4 regions of the Streptomyces sp. NBC_00996 genome follow, and region 1 is predicted to be linked to each of the others. Evidence: riboswitches for the same ligand, from Rfam matches in the RefSeq annotation. Region 1 holds a riboswitch; each other region holds the start of a gene.
What was found. A riboswitch is a leader RNA that binds a small molecule or an ion and turns the genes downstream of it on or off. The one in region 1 is predicted to bind cyclic di-AMP.
Positions count from the first base shown of each region.

Region 1 (3,504 bases):
CCCCGTCAACGCGGCCTCCATGCTCGCCGTCCTCGGCCTGGGCGCCCAGGGCGGCGAGGAGATCGTTCTCGCCTCCGACGCCGAGGGTTCGGACGCCGCCCTCGACCGTCTGGCGAAGCTGGTCGCCGAGGGTCTCGAGGAGCTCCCCGAGACCGTCTGAAGCATTCCGGACACCACGCGGCTGAGCCGCGTCGCCCCTTCCCGGGCGGCGCGGCTCAGCCGTTTTCCGTACGCCGCCCAGAAATTCTGCGCATGTCACCGCGCACCCCGCGTCACGCCCACGGAAATAACACGCACCGGAATTCCCGGCACGCGAAAAGGGGCAGTAGAAATAGGCCGCTGGCGAATATCCCTCTTTGTATACGGCGCCCGTGTTAATGCCGCGGGCCCGTCATGTTTACGGGAGGTTGCGAAGTCCTCACACGGTCCGGACGATCTCCACCGGTGGGAAAACGGAGCCGGTGCGCGGCCGCGGCGCGCTCGGTGTGCAGGGCCGTGATCGCCCGGGCCCGCTCGCTGTCGCCGCGCGCCACGGCGTCCACGATGCCGCCGTGTTCCGCCCAGGACTCCGCGAGGTTGGCCGACGCCTCCACCGCATACATCCACGCGATCTTGTGCCGCAGCTGGGCGAGCGTGGAGGTCAGCGCGGGGCTTCCGGAGGCCTGCGCGAGGGTCTCGTGGAACCAGCCGCCCAGCGAGCGCAGATCCTCGCTGTGGCCCCTTCTGGCCCGCTCCTGGCCCAGCCTGACCAGGCCTCGGAGCACCTTGAGGTGGGCCTCGGTACGGCGCTGCGCGGCCCGCGCGGCCCCCAGCGGCTCAAGGAGCATGCGCATCTCCAGCAGATCGGAGGCCTCCTGCTCGGTGGGCTCCGCGACGCACGCGCCCGCGTGCCGACGGGTGACGACGAAGCCCTCGGCCTCCAGCGTCCGCAGGGCCTCGCGCACGGGGACGCGCGAGACGCCGTACCGGCGCGCGAGCAGTTCCTCGGTGAGCCGGCCGCCTCGCTCGTAGACACCCGCGACGATGTCGTCACGGATCGCCGTGCATACCGAGTGCGCCGGAATACGCATGACCGGACCTCCGCTTTAATCCCCGCGAAACGCCATCGATTGACGCTTGTTCAGTGACTCTATTGCAGGGAGCCGGAATTTCCGATGGCAGGCCGGAATCCATGGATATTTTTTGGACACCGGCCGTGTGAAACGACGTTGCCCCGGCTCGGCGAGCCGGGGCAACAGAACTGATGAAGCGCTCGTCAGACGTTCACACCGTGCGAGCGAAGGTACGCGACCGGATCGATGTCCGAGCCGTACTCCGCGGTCGTACGGGCCTCGAAGTGGAGGTGTGGCCCAGTCGTGTTGCCGGTGGACCCGGAGAGGCCTATCTGCTGGCCCGGGGTGACCGTCCGGCCCACCGAGACGCCGATGGACGAGAGGTGCCCGTACATCGTGTACGTGCCGTCGTGCATCTTGATGACGATCTGGTTGCCGTACGCGCCGCCCCAGCCGGCCGTGACGACCGTACCGGAGCCGACGGCGTGCACCGAGGTGCCGGATGCGGCGTGGAAGTCGACGCCCGTGTGGCTGCCGGAGGACCAGAGGCTGCCGCCGGCCTTGTAGCCGGTGGAGATGTACGAGCCGGTGATCGGCGGGACGAAGGTGTTGAGACGTTTGCGCTCGGCTGCGCGGGCGGCGCGCTCCTTGGCCTCGCGCGCCTCCTTGGCCCTCGCCGCGGCCTCCTTGCGGGCGGCCTCCTCGGCCTTCTTCCGCGCGGCGGCCTCGTCGGCGGCTCGCTGCTGGGCGACGGCCTGCTCGTCGATCTTCTCGGCGAGGGTGTCGCCGATGGTGATGATCGGGGTCAGCCCGGTCTGCTCGGCGGAGGTGTCCGCGGCGAGTGCCGGGGCGGCCAGGGTTCCGATGACGCCGGTGGTGGTGAGCGCCGCGACGCCGACGGCGTTCGTGGTCGTGCGCTTCACGCGGCTCGGGCGACGGTGCTTCCCTGTGCCACAGGTGAACGCCATGTAGGGGCTGATCCTTTCCTTCCTTCTCGCCTACCGGGTTAGCTGACGGGTTCGGAGCAGGAAGGTCTCCTACGGACTCCCTCCGGGGAGGGCGTCCGATTCACCCCAGGGACTGCGTGCGGGTCCCCGGCTCCCCTGGCTCGCGCCGTACGGGGACTCGGCGATGACTGTCCGGTGCCGCGGGCGCGGCGCACTGCCTGACGAACAGCCGGATCGACGCTAAGCGGGGCATCTTTCAATCAACAAACGGATCACGGCTTTTGTAGCGCATGCCACAGGGCAGACAGGCAACCTCCCTATCAATACGGACACCTTGTGGACGAAGTCCGGAAAGAGGCCCGAAGTTCGGGCAAAAAGGAGACCCAGGTGGCTCTTCAGTCACCTGGGTCCTCAGGGAGACGCGCTGCTCTACTCGGCCCGGACGACGGTCACTTCACCGATTCCGAGCGCCTTGACGGGCTCCTCGATCTGCGCGGCGTCACCCACCAGGACGGTCACCAGACGGTCCACCGGGAAGGCGTTCACGGCGGCCGCGGTGGCCTCCACGGTGCCCGTCGCGGCGAGCTGCTGATAGAGCGTCGCCTGATAGTCGTCCGGCAGGTACTGCTCGACCTGGTCGGCGAGCGTGCTCGCGACGGCCGCCGCGGTCTCGAACTTGAGGGGCGCCACACCCACCAGGTTCTGTACGGCGATGTCGCGCTCGGCGTCCGTCAGGCCCTCGGCGGCGAGGGTACGCAGCACCTTCCACAGGTCGTCGAGCGCCGGACCGGTGTTCGGCGTGTCCACCGAGCCACTGATGGCGAGCATCGCGACGCCCGTGCCGTCCGGAGCGGAGCGCAGCACCTGGCCGAACGCCCGCACACCGTAGGTGTAGCCCTTTTCCTCGCGCAGGACGCGGTCCAGGCGTGAGGTGAGGGTGCCGCCGAGGCAGTACGTACCGAGCACCTGGGCGGGCCAGACGCGGTCGTGCCGGTCGGCGCCGACGCGGCCGATGAGCAGCTGTGTCTGGACGGCGCCGGGGCGGTCCACGATGATCACGCGGCCGGTGTCGTCGGCGCTCACCGGCGGCACGGGGCGGGGCTCGGCGGACGAGCCGGTCCAGGAGCCGAGCGTGTCGGCGAGCAGCTCGTCGAGGTCGACATCGGTCAGGTCACCGACGATGACGGCGGTGGCCGTCGCGGGGCGTACGTGCTTCTCGTAGAAGGCGCGGACGGTCGCCGAGTCGATCTTCTGGACGGTCTCCTCGGTGCCCTGGCGCGGACGCGACATGCGCGAGGTCGCCGGGAACAGCTCCTTGGAGAGCTCCTTGGCGGCACGGCGGGCCGGGTTGGCCGTCTCGTGCGGGATCTCGTCCAGGCGGTTGCGGACCAGTCGCTCGACCTCACTGTCCGCGAACGCCGGTGCCCTCAGGGCATCGGCGAGCAGACCGAGCGCCTTGGGGAGACGCGAGACGGGCACTTCGAGCGACAGGCGCACGCCAGGGT
Region 1 is NZ_CP108723.1:8,143,367-8,146,870, reverse strand. Features, by position in the region: gene OG390_RS38080 (HPr family phosphocarrier protein) at 1-160, shown strand, start outside; gene OG390_RS38075 (GntR family transcriptional regulator) at 375-1,070, opposite strand; gene OG390_RS38070 (M23 family metallopeptidase) at 1,256-2,020, opposite strand; cyclic di-AMP (ydaO/yuaA leader) riboswitch at 2,034-2,193, opposite strand; gene OG390_RS38065 (M16 family metallopeptidase) at 2,429-3,504, opposite strand, start outside.

Region 2 (3,504 bases), 3.0 Mb from region 1:
GGAGGCGAGGGCGAAGTACGGGACGGCCGCCAGACCGGAACGGGACGCGATGTCGCGCAGCGCGCCCTCGTACGTATCGCGCGAGACGAGGTTGTAGTGCGGCTGGAGGGCGACGTACCGCGCGAGCCCCTCGCGGTCGGAGAACTCCAGGGACTCCCGGAGCCGCTCGGGCGAGATGTTGGACGCGGCGATGTGACGCACCTTGCCCGCCTTCACCAGCTCGTCGAGCGCGCCGAGGATCTCCTCGACCGGCACCTCGGGCTTGTCGAAGTGCGTGTAGTAGAGGTCGACGTAGTCGGTGCCCAGGCGGCGCAGGGACGCGTCGGCCGCGGCCTTGATGTTGGCGCCGGACAGCCCCGGAAACTCGGGGTGCTGGCTGACCTTGGTGGCGACCACGACATCCGAACGGTTGCCGCGCGCCTTGAGCCACTTGCCGATGATGGTCTCGGACTCGCCGCCCTTGTTGCCCTCGATCCACGCCGAGTACGAGTCGGCCGTGTCGAGGAAGTTGCCGCCGGCGGCCGCGTACGCGTCGAGCACGGAGAAGGACTGGGCCTCGTCGGCGGTCCAGCCGAACACGTTGCCGCCGAGGGAGAGCGGGAAGACCTCGAGGTCGGAGGAACCAAGCTTGCGCAGAGAAGTCATGCTCAACTTCAACACCCGTACCGGATGGGTGCATTCCACACGCGATTACCCGCCCGATCACCCGCACGCCCCGCACGACTGCGCACACGCCTGACCGGCAGCCCTGACGTCGGGGGGTTGTCGGTCAGGACCACCGGGGATCAGGAGAACGTACGTGTCAGGGGGTGAGGCCCTTGCCGCGCAGCCACGCCATCGGGTCGATCGCGTCGCCGCCGTCGGGGTGGACCTCCAGGTGCAGGTGCGGCCCGGTGACGTTGCCCGTCGCGCCCACGCGCCCGATCACGTCACCCGTGGCGACCTTCTGGCCCACGCTGACGCTGATCGACGACTGGTGGCAGAACCACAGCTCCGTACCGTCGTCGAGGGTGAGGATCGTACGGTAGCCGTACGCGCCGGCCCAGCCCGCCTCCGTGACGGTCGCGCTGTGGATCGCCTTGATCAGCGTGCCGGTGGGTGCGGCGAAGTCGAGGCCGGTGTGGTAGCCGGAGGACCACATGGAGCCGGCCTCGCCGAAGCGGGAGGTCAGCGTGTACGAGGAGGTGGGCAGCGAGTAGCTCTTGGCGAGCTCGGCGAGGCGCTTGGCCTCGGCGGCCTTCTTGGCCGCTTCGTCCGCCTGCTTCTTCGCGGCGGCGGCCTTGGCCTCGGCGTCGTCCTGCTGCTTGGCGGCGAGCGCGACGGCCTGCTTCGCGGCGGCGGTCTCGGCGGCGTCCTGGGCCGCGCTGTCGACCTGGTCCTGCTGCGACTCGGCCTGCTGCATGATGCGGGCGCGCAGTGCCTCGCCCGCGTCGGTGGTGCCCTGCGCGGAGTCGGCGCTGGTCAGACCGGCGCTGGTGAGCGGGGTGGCGGAGCCCTTCGGCGTGCTGGAGCCGCCGTCGGATATCAGAGCCTTGGCGGATTCGGTGACCGACGACAGGTCGGGCAGCGAGATCGACACCGGCGACTTGCCGGGCGCCGCGGTGGCCATGCCGCCCGCGCCGACGGCGGCGATGACGCCTACGCCGAGAACCGTGGAGCTGCGCGCGAGTCCTCCGCCGCGCTGCTTGCTGACGCGGTGCCGGCCGCGGACGGGACGGACGGAATCCTCAGTGGGATTCCACTCCTCCCAGGGACCCTCGTCGTTGCCGTACGCGTAGCCGAAGGGCTGTGTGTCGTCGGGCGCGAACGAGGTTTGCTGGGCAGGCCGGTTGGACGCCACGTGGGCGTGCTCCTTTCCTTCCTTCTCGCCTACCGGGTTAGCTGACGGGTTCGGAGCAGGAAGGTCTCCTACGCGCGTCCACCACGGTTTCTCCACCGTGAAAGACGCTCGATTCACCCCAAGTTGGTGGTTCCCCGGTTCCCTTGCGGAATTCGGCGCGTGCGCACGGAGCCGCCTCTTGTGACGGCTGGGACGACCGCGCTGCGTTATCGAACGTTAATAGACCCGGGTACCGGATTCCAAGCTGTTCGGACTGATCGTTAACGCTTTTGGCCAGGACTTTGGGGTCACCACCGGCCCAAATCGGGCGAGTTGACCACGCTCCATAAACATCGATTCAGTTGACGGTGTGTCAGTTGTTATGCGGAGGGGCACCGTCCGATCACCCCTCGTGACAACAATCAAGAACGCCGTACGGACGACTCACCGGGAAGCCGTGGAGGCGACTCCCAAGAACGCCGCACGGCAAGCAGCGCCATGTCGTCCGTCGTGCCGTCTCCTGTGTGCCTGCGGACTTCCTCGGCGAGGGCCGCCAGCAGGGCGTCCGGCCCGGGGAAGACGCGTCCCGCGAGGCGCGCGGCGGGATCGTAGAAGCCCCCGCGCCGGTCGCGGGCTTCGGACAGGCCATCGGTGTGGAGGAGCAGCGTCGCGCCCTGCGGGAACTTGGCCTGCATCGCCCGGTCGGGCCAGGTGCCCAACTCGCCCATGCCGAGCGGCAGCGCGGGATCCTCGGCGTCGAGTGAGACGAGCGTGCCGTCCGCGTGCAGCAGCAGCGGCGGCGGATGGCCGCGGTTGACGATCCGTACGACGTCCTCGCCGTGCGGGATCTCCGCGAGTACGGCCGTGGTGAACCCCTCGAAGGCATCGAGGCCCTCGCGCCGGGTGCCCTCGCGCGCCAGCGCCCGTTCCAGGCGCTGCGCGACCGCCTCCAGCGTCGCCTCCTGCTCGGCCGCCTCCCGGAACGCCCCGATGACGACGGCGACGGCGCCCACCGCGCCCATCCCCTTGCCGCGCACGTCGCCCACGACCAGCCGTACGCCGTGCGGGGAGTCCTGCACCGCGTACAGGTCGCCGCCGATGAACGCGTCCGCCTGCGCGGCCTCGTAGCGCGCCGCGACCTCGAGGCCGCCGATCCGCTCGTCGGGTTCCGGCAGCACGGCGCGCTGGGCGGACTCGGCGATCTCCCGGACCGTGGCGAGCCGTGCGTCGCTGCGGCGGACGAGGATGTTGATGACGACGGCCAGGACGCCGGCCGTCGCCACCGTCACCACTTCGGTGATCGAGTCGACGTCCAGGACGATGCCGAGCCTGATGTGGATCGCGAACACCGCGGTGATGGCCGCGAGGCCGGTGAGCACCGTGCCGCGCAGTGAGTAGAGGGGCGCGGCCACCAACGGCGCGGCCGTGAAGAGGGGGGCCGCGGTGAAGTCGGACGGCATGAAGTAGTCGTAGAAGGCCCCGCCGACGATGAGCAGTGCGGGAAGCGCCCGGACGAAGGCGCGCGCCTTCGAGATCCTGTGCCGGCCGGGTTCCGCGCGGCCGAGCCGCGGGGTGCTCCCGAGGCCGGGGGCGGGCATGGGGTCGCCGGACAGCCGTCCACCGGATTGGTCGTACGGGCCCTGGGCCCGCTGCTCGCCTGTTTGCTGCCCCACTCATCCAGGTTT
Region 2 is NZ_CP108723.1:5,176,429-5,179,932, forward strand. Features, by position in the region: gene OG390_RS24350 (aldo/keto reductase) at 1-645, opposite strand, end outside; gene OG390_RS24355 (M23 family metallopeptidase) at 803-1,840, opposite strand; cyclic di-AMP (ydaO/yuaA leader) riboswitch at 1,852-2,008, opposite strand; gene OG390_RS24360 (PP2C family protein-serine/threonine phosphatase) at 2,242-3,417, opposite strand.
Region 2: another riboswitch for cyclic di-AMP. It lies ahead of OG390_RS24355 (M23 family metallopeptidase); the one in region 1 lies ahead of OG390_RS38070 (M23 family metallopeptidase).

Region 3 (3,504 bases), 1.7 Mb from region 1:
CGAGCTCCGTACCGAGCTCGCGGTCAGCCGGGGGACGCCGAAACTCGGCGCGGGGTATCGGTCGTCCGTGCCCGGGTTGTACTTCACGGGGTTGCCGGCGGCGGCCTCGTACGGGACGGTGATGCGGTTCGTGTGCGGGACGGAGTTCGCTTCACCGCGGCTGGCCAAGCACTTGGTGGCTGCGCACGGGTGAGTCGGGGGCAGGGGGCGCCCTTGCCGATGGGTGCGCCCCCTGACCGTCGCATCACATCGGTGCGGCTCGGGGCCCTCGTCCCGCCCGCGGCTCGCGGCAGGCCAACTCCGCATCTTGGAACGGCCGTTGGACGTCGACATGGTGGCCTGCGTCGGTGTGGACGGGAGTGGAACACCCACGGCCGGTACGGCCGATAAGGCCCGTACCGCCCATACCGTCCGTGCGGTGAACGGCGTTGCTGACGGGATACCGGACGTCGTCCGGTTCACGCCGGGCCGATGAGACGTTCGATCCGTATTCTTCGGATCATGGCCGCTCCGACTGCATATTCACTCATCGCCACTGACCTGGACGGAACGCTGCTGCGCGGCGACGACACACTCTCCGACCGGTCGCGCGCCGCGTTGGCGAGAGCCACGGCCGAGGGTGCCCAGCATCTGGTGGTGACGGGACGGCCGGCGCCGAGGGTCCGACCGCTGCTGGACGAACTCGGCGGCCAGGGACTGGCGGTGTGCGGGCAGGGGGCGCAGTTGTACGACGCCGGGGCGCACCGTCTGCTGTGGTCGGTGACCCTGGACAGGGAGCTGGCGGAAACCGCGCTCGGCAAGATCGAAGCGGAGGTCGGGCTGCTCTACGCGGCGGTGGACCAGGACGGTGTGGACGGCCTGACGCTCATCGAGCCGGGATATGTCATGCCGCATCCGACGCTGCCGGCCGTGCGGGTGCCGCGCCGCGACGACCTCTGGTCGGAGCCCATCAGCAAGGTGCTGCTCCGTCACCCTTCGCTGTCCGACGACGAGTTGGCGTCGGCGGCGCGGGGAGTGGTCGGTTCGCTGGCGACGGTCACCATGTCGGGGCCGGGTACCGTCGAACTCCAGCCATGCGGCGTGACCAAGGCGACGGGGCTCGCCCTCGCCGCCGCCCACCTCGGTCTCAGCCCCGCCACCACCCTCGCCTTCGGCGACATGCCCAACGACATCCCCATGTTCGACTGGGCCGCCCATGGCGTCGCCATGGCCAACGCCCACCCGGAGCTGAAGACGGTGGCCGACGAGGTGACCCTGTCGAACGAGGAGGATGGGATCGCGGTGGTGCTGGAGCGGCTCTTCGGGGCCCAGGGGAGGGCCCGCGAGAGCGTGGCTCAGTAGGCGCCGTTGACGTTGTCGATCGAGCCGTACTTCGCCGCCGCGTAGTTGCAGGCGGCCGTGATGTTCGCGACCGGGTCGTAGGGGTCCATCGAGGTGCCGGGGACGTGGTACGCCTTGAAGGTCGGGTCGATGACCTGGAGGAGGCCCTTGGACGGGATGCCGGCAGCGGCGTTGGAGTCCCAGTTGTTGATGGCTCGGGGGTTGCCGGAGGACTCGCGCATGACGTTGCGGTGGATGCCGTTGTAGGTGCCTGGAATGTGCGCCTTGCCCATGATGTCCAGTGACTGCTTGATCCAGCCGTCCAGATTGTTGGCGTATGTCTTCGTGGAGGCGGGGGCGGCCGGCGTCGCGGACGTGGTGCTCGCCTTGGGCGCCGAGCCCAGCTTCACGGTCTTCGTGCCCACCGTCAGCGTCAGGCCCGGGGGGAGGATCGCCGGGTTCGCACCGATCACCGCGCGGTTGGCGTCGTACAGCTTCTGCCAGCCGCCGCTCTGCGGGTACTTCTGCGCGATCTTGGACAGGGTGTCGCCCGCGACCACCTTGTAGGTGACGAGCTGGACGTCGGAGATCGTGACTGTGGCGGCCTTTGTGGCCTGCGTCACCTGCGTCACCTGCGTCGGCTGGGCGGCGTGCGCGCCGGTCGCGCACACAAGGGGGAGTGTGAGCGCGACTCCGCCCGTGCCTGCGGCGATCATGCTGCGGATGAGCGGGTTGGGCTTGGGGTGGCAGTGCTGGCCTCGTGCGGGCATGACGACCTTCCTCTCCGGCGCCTGCGAGGTGAGCTGTCGGGTTCGGGCGGGAGGTGCCCGGCCGCGTGGGGGCGCGGCTTTACCCCAAGCCGTTCCGGTGTCCGGATCGGCGGCTTACCTGGGTCCCCCGCTCCTGCCGTGCGTGGGTGGGTGGGTTTCCGAGCGGCGGCAGGATTCGGCGATCCGCTCGGATCGGGGCGAACGTATGCGAGAGCACATGTCGGGAACAAGCCCCGAATTCATGGCTCTGTCCGCTTTAACCTCGAAAAAGGAAGGGATGAAATGCCCGATTATTGCGGAATGTGATCCTCAACTTGCCTTTCGCGAAGGGGGAATCGAGGTCAGGAGGTGTGACGCCGGGGCAAGTCGGACGTGACTCAATTCACGCGACCAAGGCGCATCAAAGCGGCAATGCTTTTAATTCGGACATTACGCTTCGAGAGTCCAGGCCGGGGAATGCCGGTGAGGAGCCGGGCGCACTTCCCACACGCAGAGGCCCGTGTCGCGGTCGTCGTCGGGGAGGCGGCCCGCGTTGGGCTTGAAGTAGAGGCCGTAGTCCCAGTATTCGGGGAGTTCGTGGCACATCAGGTCGGGGTACGGCCCGAACTTCCGTCCCTGGTATGCCCAGTTGATCCTCGCGACGGCTTCCGCCCGTGAGATCCCGAAGCGCGTGACCATCTCGTGGGCCATCTCGCGGAAGTACGCGAGCATGCCCTCGTCGAGGTCCATCAGGAATTCCTCGGTCCGTGTCTGCGCCATGGGCTCAGGGTTCCCTACGGCGCCCCGGCCCTCTAGAGCCTGTCGTCGAACTCCCGTCGTCCGCCCGGAGGGCGGGCGCCGCGGGGCAGGCGGGAGTTCGACGGCAGGGCCTAGCCCGCCGTTCGGGGGATCCGCTTCTCCCAGGTGCGGTGGAAGACCACCTCGTCGCCGTCCTTGCAGATGACCTCGTTGGAGGTGATGAAGTCCTCCGCGTCACAGGTGATTTCGGAGGTCGTCGAGATACGCGCGTCCCAGGGCAGGTCCGGGCGGTGCAGGCGGATCGACCACGTCGAGCGGGCGCGAGCGGAGAGGGGGTGGAAGTCGTTGATGGTGTACGTCTCCAGCGCGTTCTCGGTGAATTCGAGGCCGTCGGGGTAGACGCGGGTGCCGCCGTAACGTGGGTCGACCTCCAGGCGCCAGGCGCTGGCGGCCACGTCGCGAACCACCAGGCGTTCCGGGCGGGGTTCGTCCAGCGTCGTCGGGACGATGACCCCGAGCGGTTCGGACTGCTCCGGTTCCTCGAACGTGATGGAGGGCGTCGACTCCCGTGTCCTTACCGGGAGTTCCAGCAGGCTGCCCGTCGGGTCCAGGGTGAAACCGACCTCCGAGCCCGGCTGCGGCCAGATCCAGGGCCAGTACGCGGAGGAGACGGCGA
Region 3 is NZ_CP108723.1:6,476,035-6,479,538, forward strand. Features, by position in the region: gene OG390_RS30525 (FAD-dependent oxidoreductase) at 1-193, shown strand, start outside; gene OG390_RS30530 (HAD family hydrolase) at 502-1,341, shown strand; gene OG390_RS30535 (transglycosylase SLT domain-containing protein) at 1,335-2,090, opposite strand; cyclic di-AMP (ydaO/yuaA leader) riboswitch at 2,094-2,281, opposite strand; gene OG390_RS30540 (hypothetical protein) at 2,520-2,849, opposite strand; gene OG390_RS30545 (CocE/NonD family hydrolase) at 2,960-3,504, opposite strand, start outside.
Region 3: another riboswitch for cyclic di-AMP. It lies ahead of OG390_RS30535 (transglycosylase SLT domain-containing protein); the one in region 1 lies ahead of OG390_RS38070 (M23 family metallopeptidase).

Region 4 (3,504 bases), 6.7 Mb from region 1:
AACCCAACCCCCGCCCGCACGATGAGCGTCGCCTGGTCCCCCTTGCTGCTGCCGACCCTCCTCGCGTGGTTCCTCGTAGTGGAGCAGGCCCACGGCATGGAGCCGGGGCCGGGAACGATGGGCCTCGATCTTGCGCCGTTCCTCCTGCTCTGGGTGATCATGATGATCGCCATGATGGTCCAGTCCGTGGCGCCGATGGCCATCACCTGGGCCCGGCCATCGGCTGTCAGTCCTCCGGGGCGGCCCGCGCGGCCCGGATCACCCAGTTCGTGGGCGGATACCTGATCGCGTGGGCGGCATTCGGCCTCGTCGTGTACGGGATCCTCGTCGCGACCGGCGATCTTGTCGACAGCCACCCCCGAAGCCGGGCGCTGGATCGGCGCCGGGGCCTTCCTGCTGGCCGGACTCCACCAGTTCAGTCCGCTGAAGAACATCTGCCTGCGCCACTGCCGAAGCCCCGCGGGTCAGCTCGTGTGCCATGGCGGCTACCGGCCGGGCGCCCGTGACCTGCGCGTCGGGGTCCACCATGGGCTCTACTGCGTAGGCTGCTGCTGGGGGCTCATGATCGTCCTCATCCCGCTGGGCACGATGAACATCGCGGCGATGGCCGCACTCACGGTCGTCATCTTCATGGAGAAGCTGTGGCGACTCGGACCGGCATTCAGCACCGCGGTGGGCGTGGCGTTCCTGGTCCTGGCCGCACGGGCTCCGTTCCAGAGCTGGCTGCTGCCAGGACTGCAACCCTCCGGGCCGTCGAGGCAGCCGATGGCGTGACCGCGCATCTCATGCCGTGAGTCGCGGTCGCATGCCGAGCCGAACTGTCATGCGCCGTTGGCGTCCTGAGCCGGGCGACGGGCTCGGAGCAGGCGGACCATCGTGTACACACGCAAGGCGGTGAATGCGAGCACGGCGATGCCGAGCGCGGCCATGAGTGGTTCCCCGTCCCTGGCGACCGCGTAGAAAAGAAAGCCGGTGAAGGGGATGCCGAGCGCGACGAAGAGGGGTTCGCGGACCCAGAACGGCAGGAGGTTGATGAGCACTCCGAGCATTCGGTCACTTCATCAGGCCCATGCCGGCGTGCGCTGTGATGGAGCCCACAGTTCCGGCTGCGAGATCAACTGCGCGACCCGCAGACAGCGGACCAGGTCAGCGCGTACGACCGGGATCGCAGTCGAGCTGTTCACCCCCGGTCACGCCAACCGCTCGGGCCGGGGCGGCCAGTACAGCGAAGGTCACAAATACATATCGGACACTTCGCACTTCAACCTTCACGCGAGGCGCACAAATTGGCTAGGTTGACCGGCGGACCGCACGACTGCCTCCGGCGAACCTCGCCGGATCGCGCGGCCTCCGCCGAGTCCGGTGCGCCCCCGTGGCAGCCGGGGCCGGGGACCCGACCGACTTTGGGGTGAATCGGCCCAACTGCCCAGCAGGGCAAGGGCCGTAGGGCATGCCTTCCGCGAACCGTCACCCGAACCCGACAGTCGACTCGGTAGGCGGAATACGGAAGGAGTGCGTCCCCCATGGCTCCCGACGCCACGCCGCCCGCAGCGGACGGACCGAGCCGCGAAGAGGTCCGACAGCGGATCAGCAGCCTCTACGACCAGGCCGAGACCGCCACCGGGAACTACAACGCCACCCGCGCGATGTCCACGGGAACGCGCAGGAGCGTCAACCCTGCGCTCGACAGCGGGCGCAGGCCCAGGGATCCCGCCCTCGACGACGTCACCAGGCAATGGTTCGACGTGTCGCGCGCGCAGTTGGGGCCGACCGTCCCGGCGAGGCTGCCGGCCGACAGGATGCCGAAGCGCCCGGGTGAGGCACGGCCCACACGTCCGGCGGAACGTCCGGCGGACGGGCTCGCGCGCCGTGGGCTGGAGTGGGCCGCCCGGCCCGTCCCGGAGTTGACCGCCGGGCCTGTCGCCGGGGTGACTGCCGATCCGGTGGCGGAGTTGACCTCCGGGGCCGTCGCGGCGCTGCCGGCCGCGCCACGGACACGGCAGGAAGTCGCCAGGGCCCTGCCGGCACCCGCCGCGGAACCGCGTCGGCCCTCGGCCTCGTTGAAGACTTCCAAGGAGCAGATCCAGCAGAAGCTCGCGGTGGCCCGCGAGTTGCTCTCCCGGCACACCCCGCAGCTGACGGCACCCGTCCCGGCGATCGAATCCCGGCCGGCGAAAGATTCCTGGCGTGCCTACGAGCAAACGACTCCTCTCCGGCCCGAAGAGGAGTGGCAGCCGCAGCAATCGGCCGCTCTCGGCACCACCACGTCCATCGCCGCGGTCGTGCCCATCGGCGTGGACAGCGCCTCGGACACCGGGTACGACAGCAAAGCCGCGAAGGTACTCGCCTTCGCCCGTGGACAGATCGGCAGGCCATGTGTCTGGGGCGCGTCCGGACCGGGCTCGTACGACTGCTCGGGCCTCACCCAGGCCGCCTGGAGAACCGCAGGGGCCGCACTCCCGCGCACCGCGCGCGATCAGGCGACCGTCGGTACGGCCATCCCCCTCGCCGACATCCGGCCCGGCGACCTGATCTTCTTCTACGGCGACATCAGCCACGTCGGGCTCTACATCGGCGACGGCATGATGATCCACGCGCCGAGCCCGGGGGCATACGTGCGCGAGGAGTCGATCTTCTACGCCGCAGCCTCGGCGATCCACAGCGCGGCGCGGCCCGCGTGAGCCCTGCGGCCTCGGTGCGCGGGGCTGCTCAGTGATCGTGAGAGGCACGGAACAGCCGGCCGGCTGACCAAGCAGAGAGTGAAGAGGGGTAGTTGGCAGGGTGAATAGTGCGCGACCATGGTGCGCATGACCGTGGCCGATCGCGCCATGACCCAACTGGAGTCATGGCCGAACCTGATAAGTGGCTCACCCCGATGCGCCGCAGGGCGCGCCTTCGGGACGTCGGGGCACGACATCGTCCACTTCCACTCCGACGACGCCGCGGACCTGCATCTCACGCATGCGGCCGTCCATCGGCTGCTCCCGCACCTGCAGCACAGCACCGCTGTGCGGGTGCACCCCGGCTCGTCGTGGATCACCGTGCTGCTGGACTGCGACGCCGATGTGGCGCTCCTGCTCACGCTGATCAGCGTCGCTCTCAAGGAGCACGACAGGGCCGGAGGCGACCCGCTTCCCGAGGGACCCTCGACGTTCTGCGACTGGCAGCCTCAGGCGGTTCCCCCGCCACGTGCGGGAGCCTCCGCGGCCCTCCGCCACCGTCGGGTTCCGGCCGCGTGGAAGGCAGTCGGCCGGTTCATCCCCCACGGCCGCTGACGCGGCTACGGACCCACTGGCACGGCGACAACGTCGCGACCGTTCCACAGGGCCAGTGCGAAGCACAGCCGCTGCTTGTCGTCGCTGACGCCCGCGATGCCGTCCTCGCCCCAGCGGTAGGCGCGGGAGCGGGCCTGGTCATGGGTGAAGTACGACCAGGCCTCGCCGTCCGGGCTGTAGTCCTCCCGGACGGTCCCCCACTGGCGCTCGCTCAGATACGGGCCCCAGC
Region 4 is NZ_CP108723.1:1,449,397-1,452,900, forward strand. Features, by position in the region: gene OG390_RS07045 (hypothetical protein) at 1-285, shown strand, start outside; gene OG390_RS07050 (DUF2182 domain-containing protein) at 343-774, shown strand; gene OG390_RS07055 (hypothetical protein) at 822-1,049, opposite strand; cyclic di-AMP (ydaO/yuaA leader) riboswitch at 1,356-1,515, shown strand; gene OG390_RS07060 (NlpC/P60 family protein) at 1,524-2,681, shown strand; gene OG390_RS07065 (luciferase family protein) at 2,808-3,275, shown strand; partial or broken gene OG390_RS07070 (glucosidase) at 3,302-3,504, opposite strand, start outside.
Region 4: another riboswitch for cyclic di-AMP. It lies ahead of OG390_RS07060 (NlpC/P60 family protein); the one in region 1 lies ahead of OG390_RS38070 (M23 family metallopeptidase).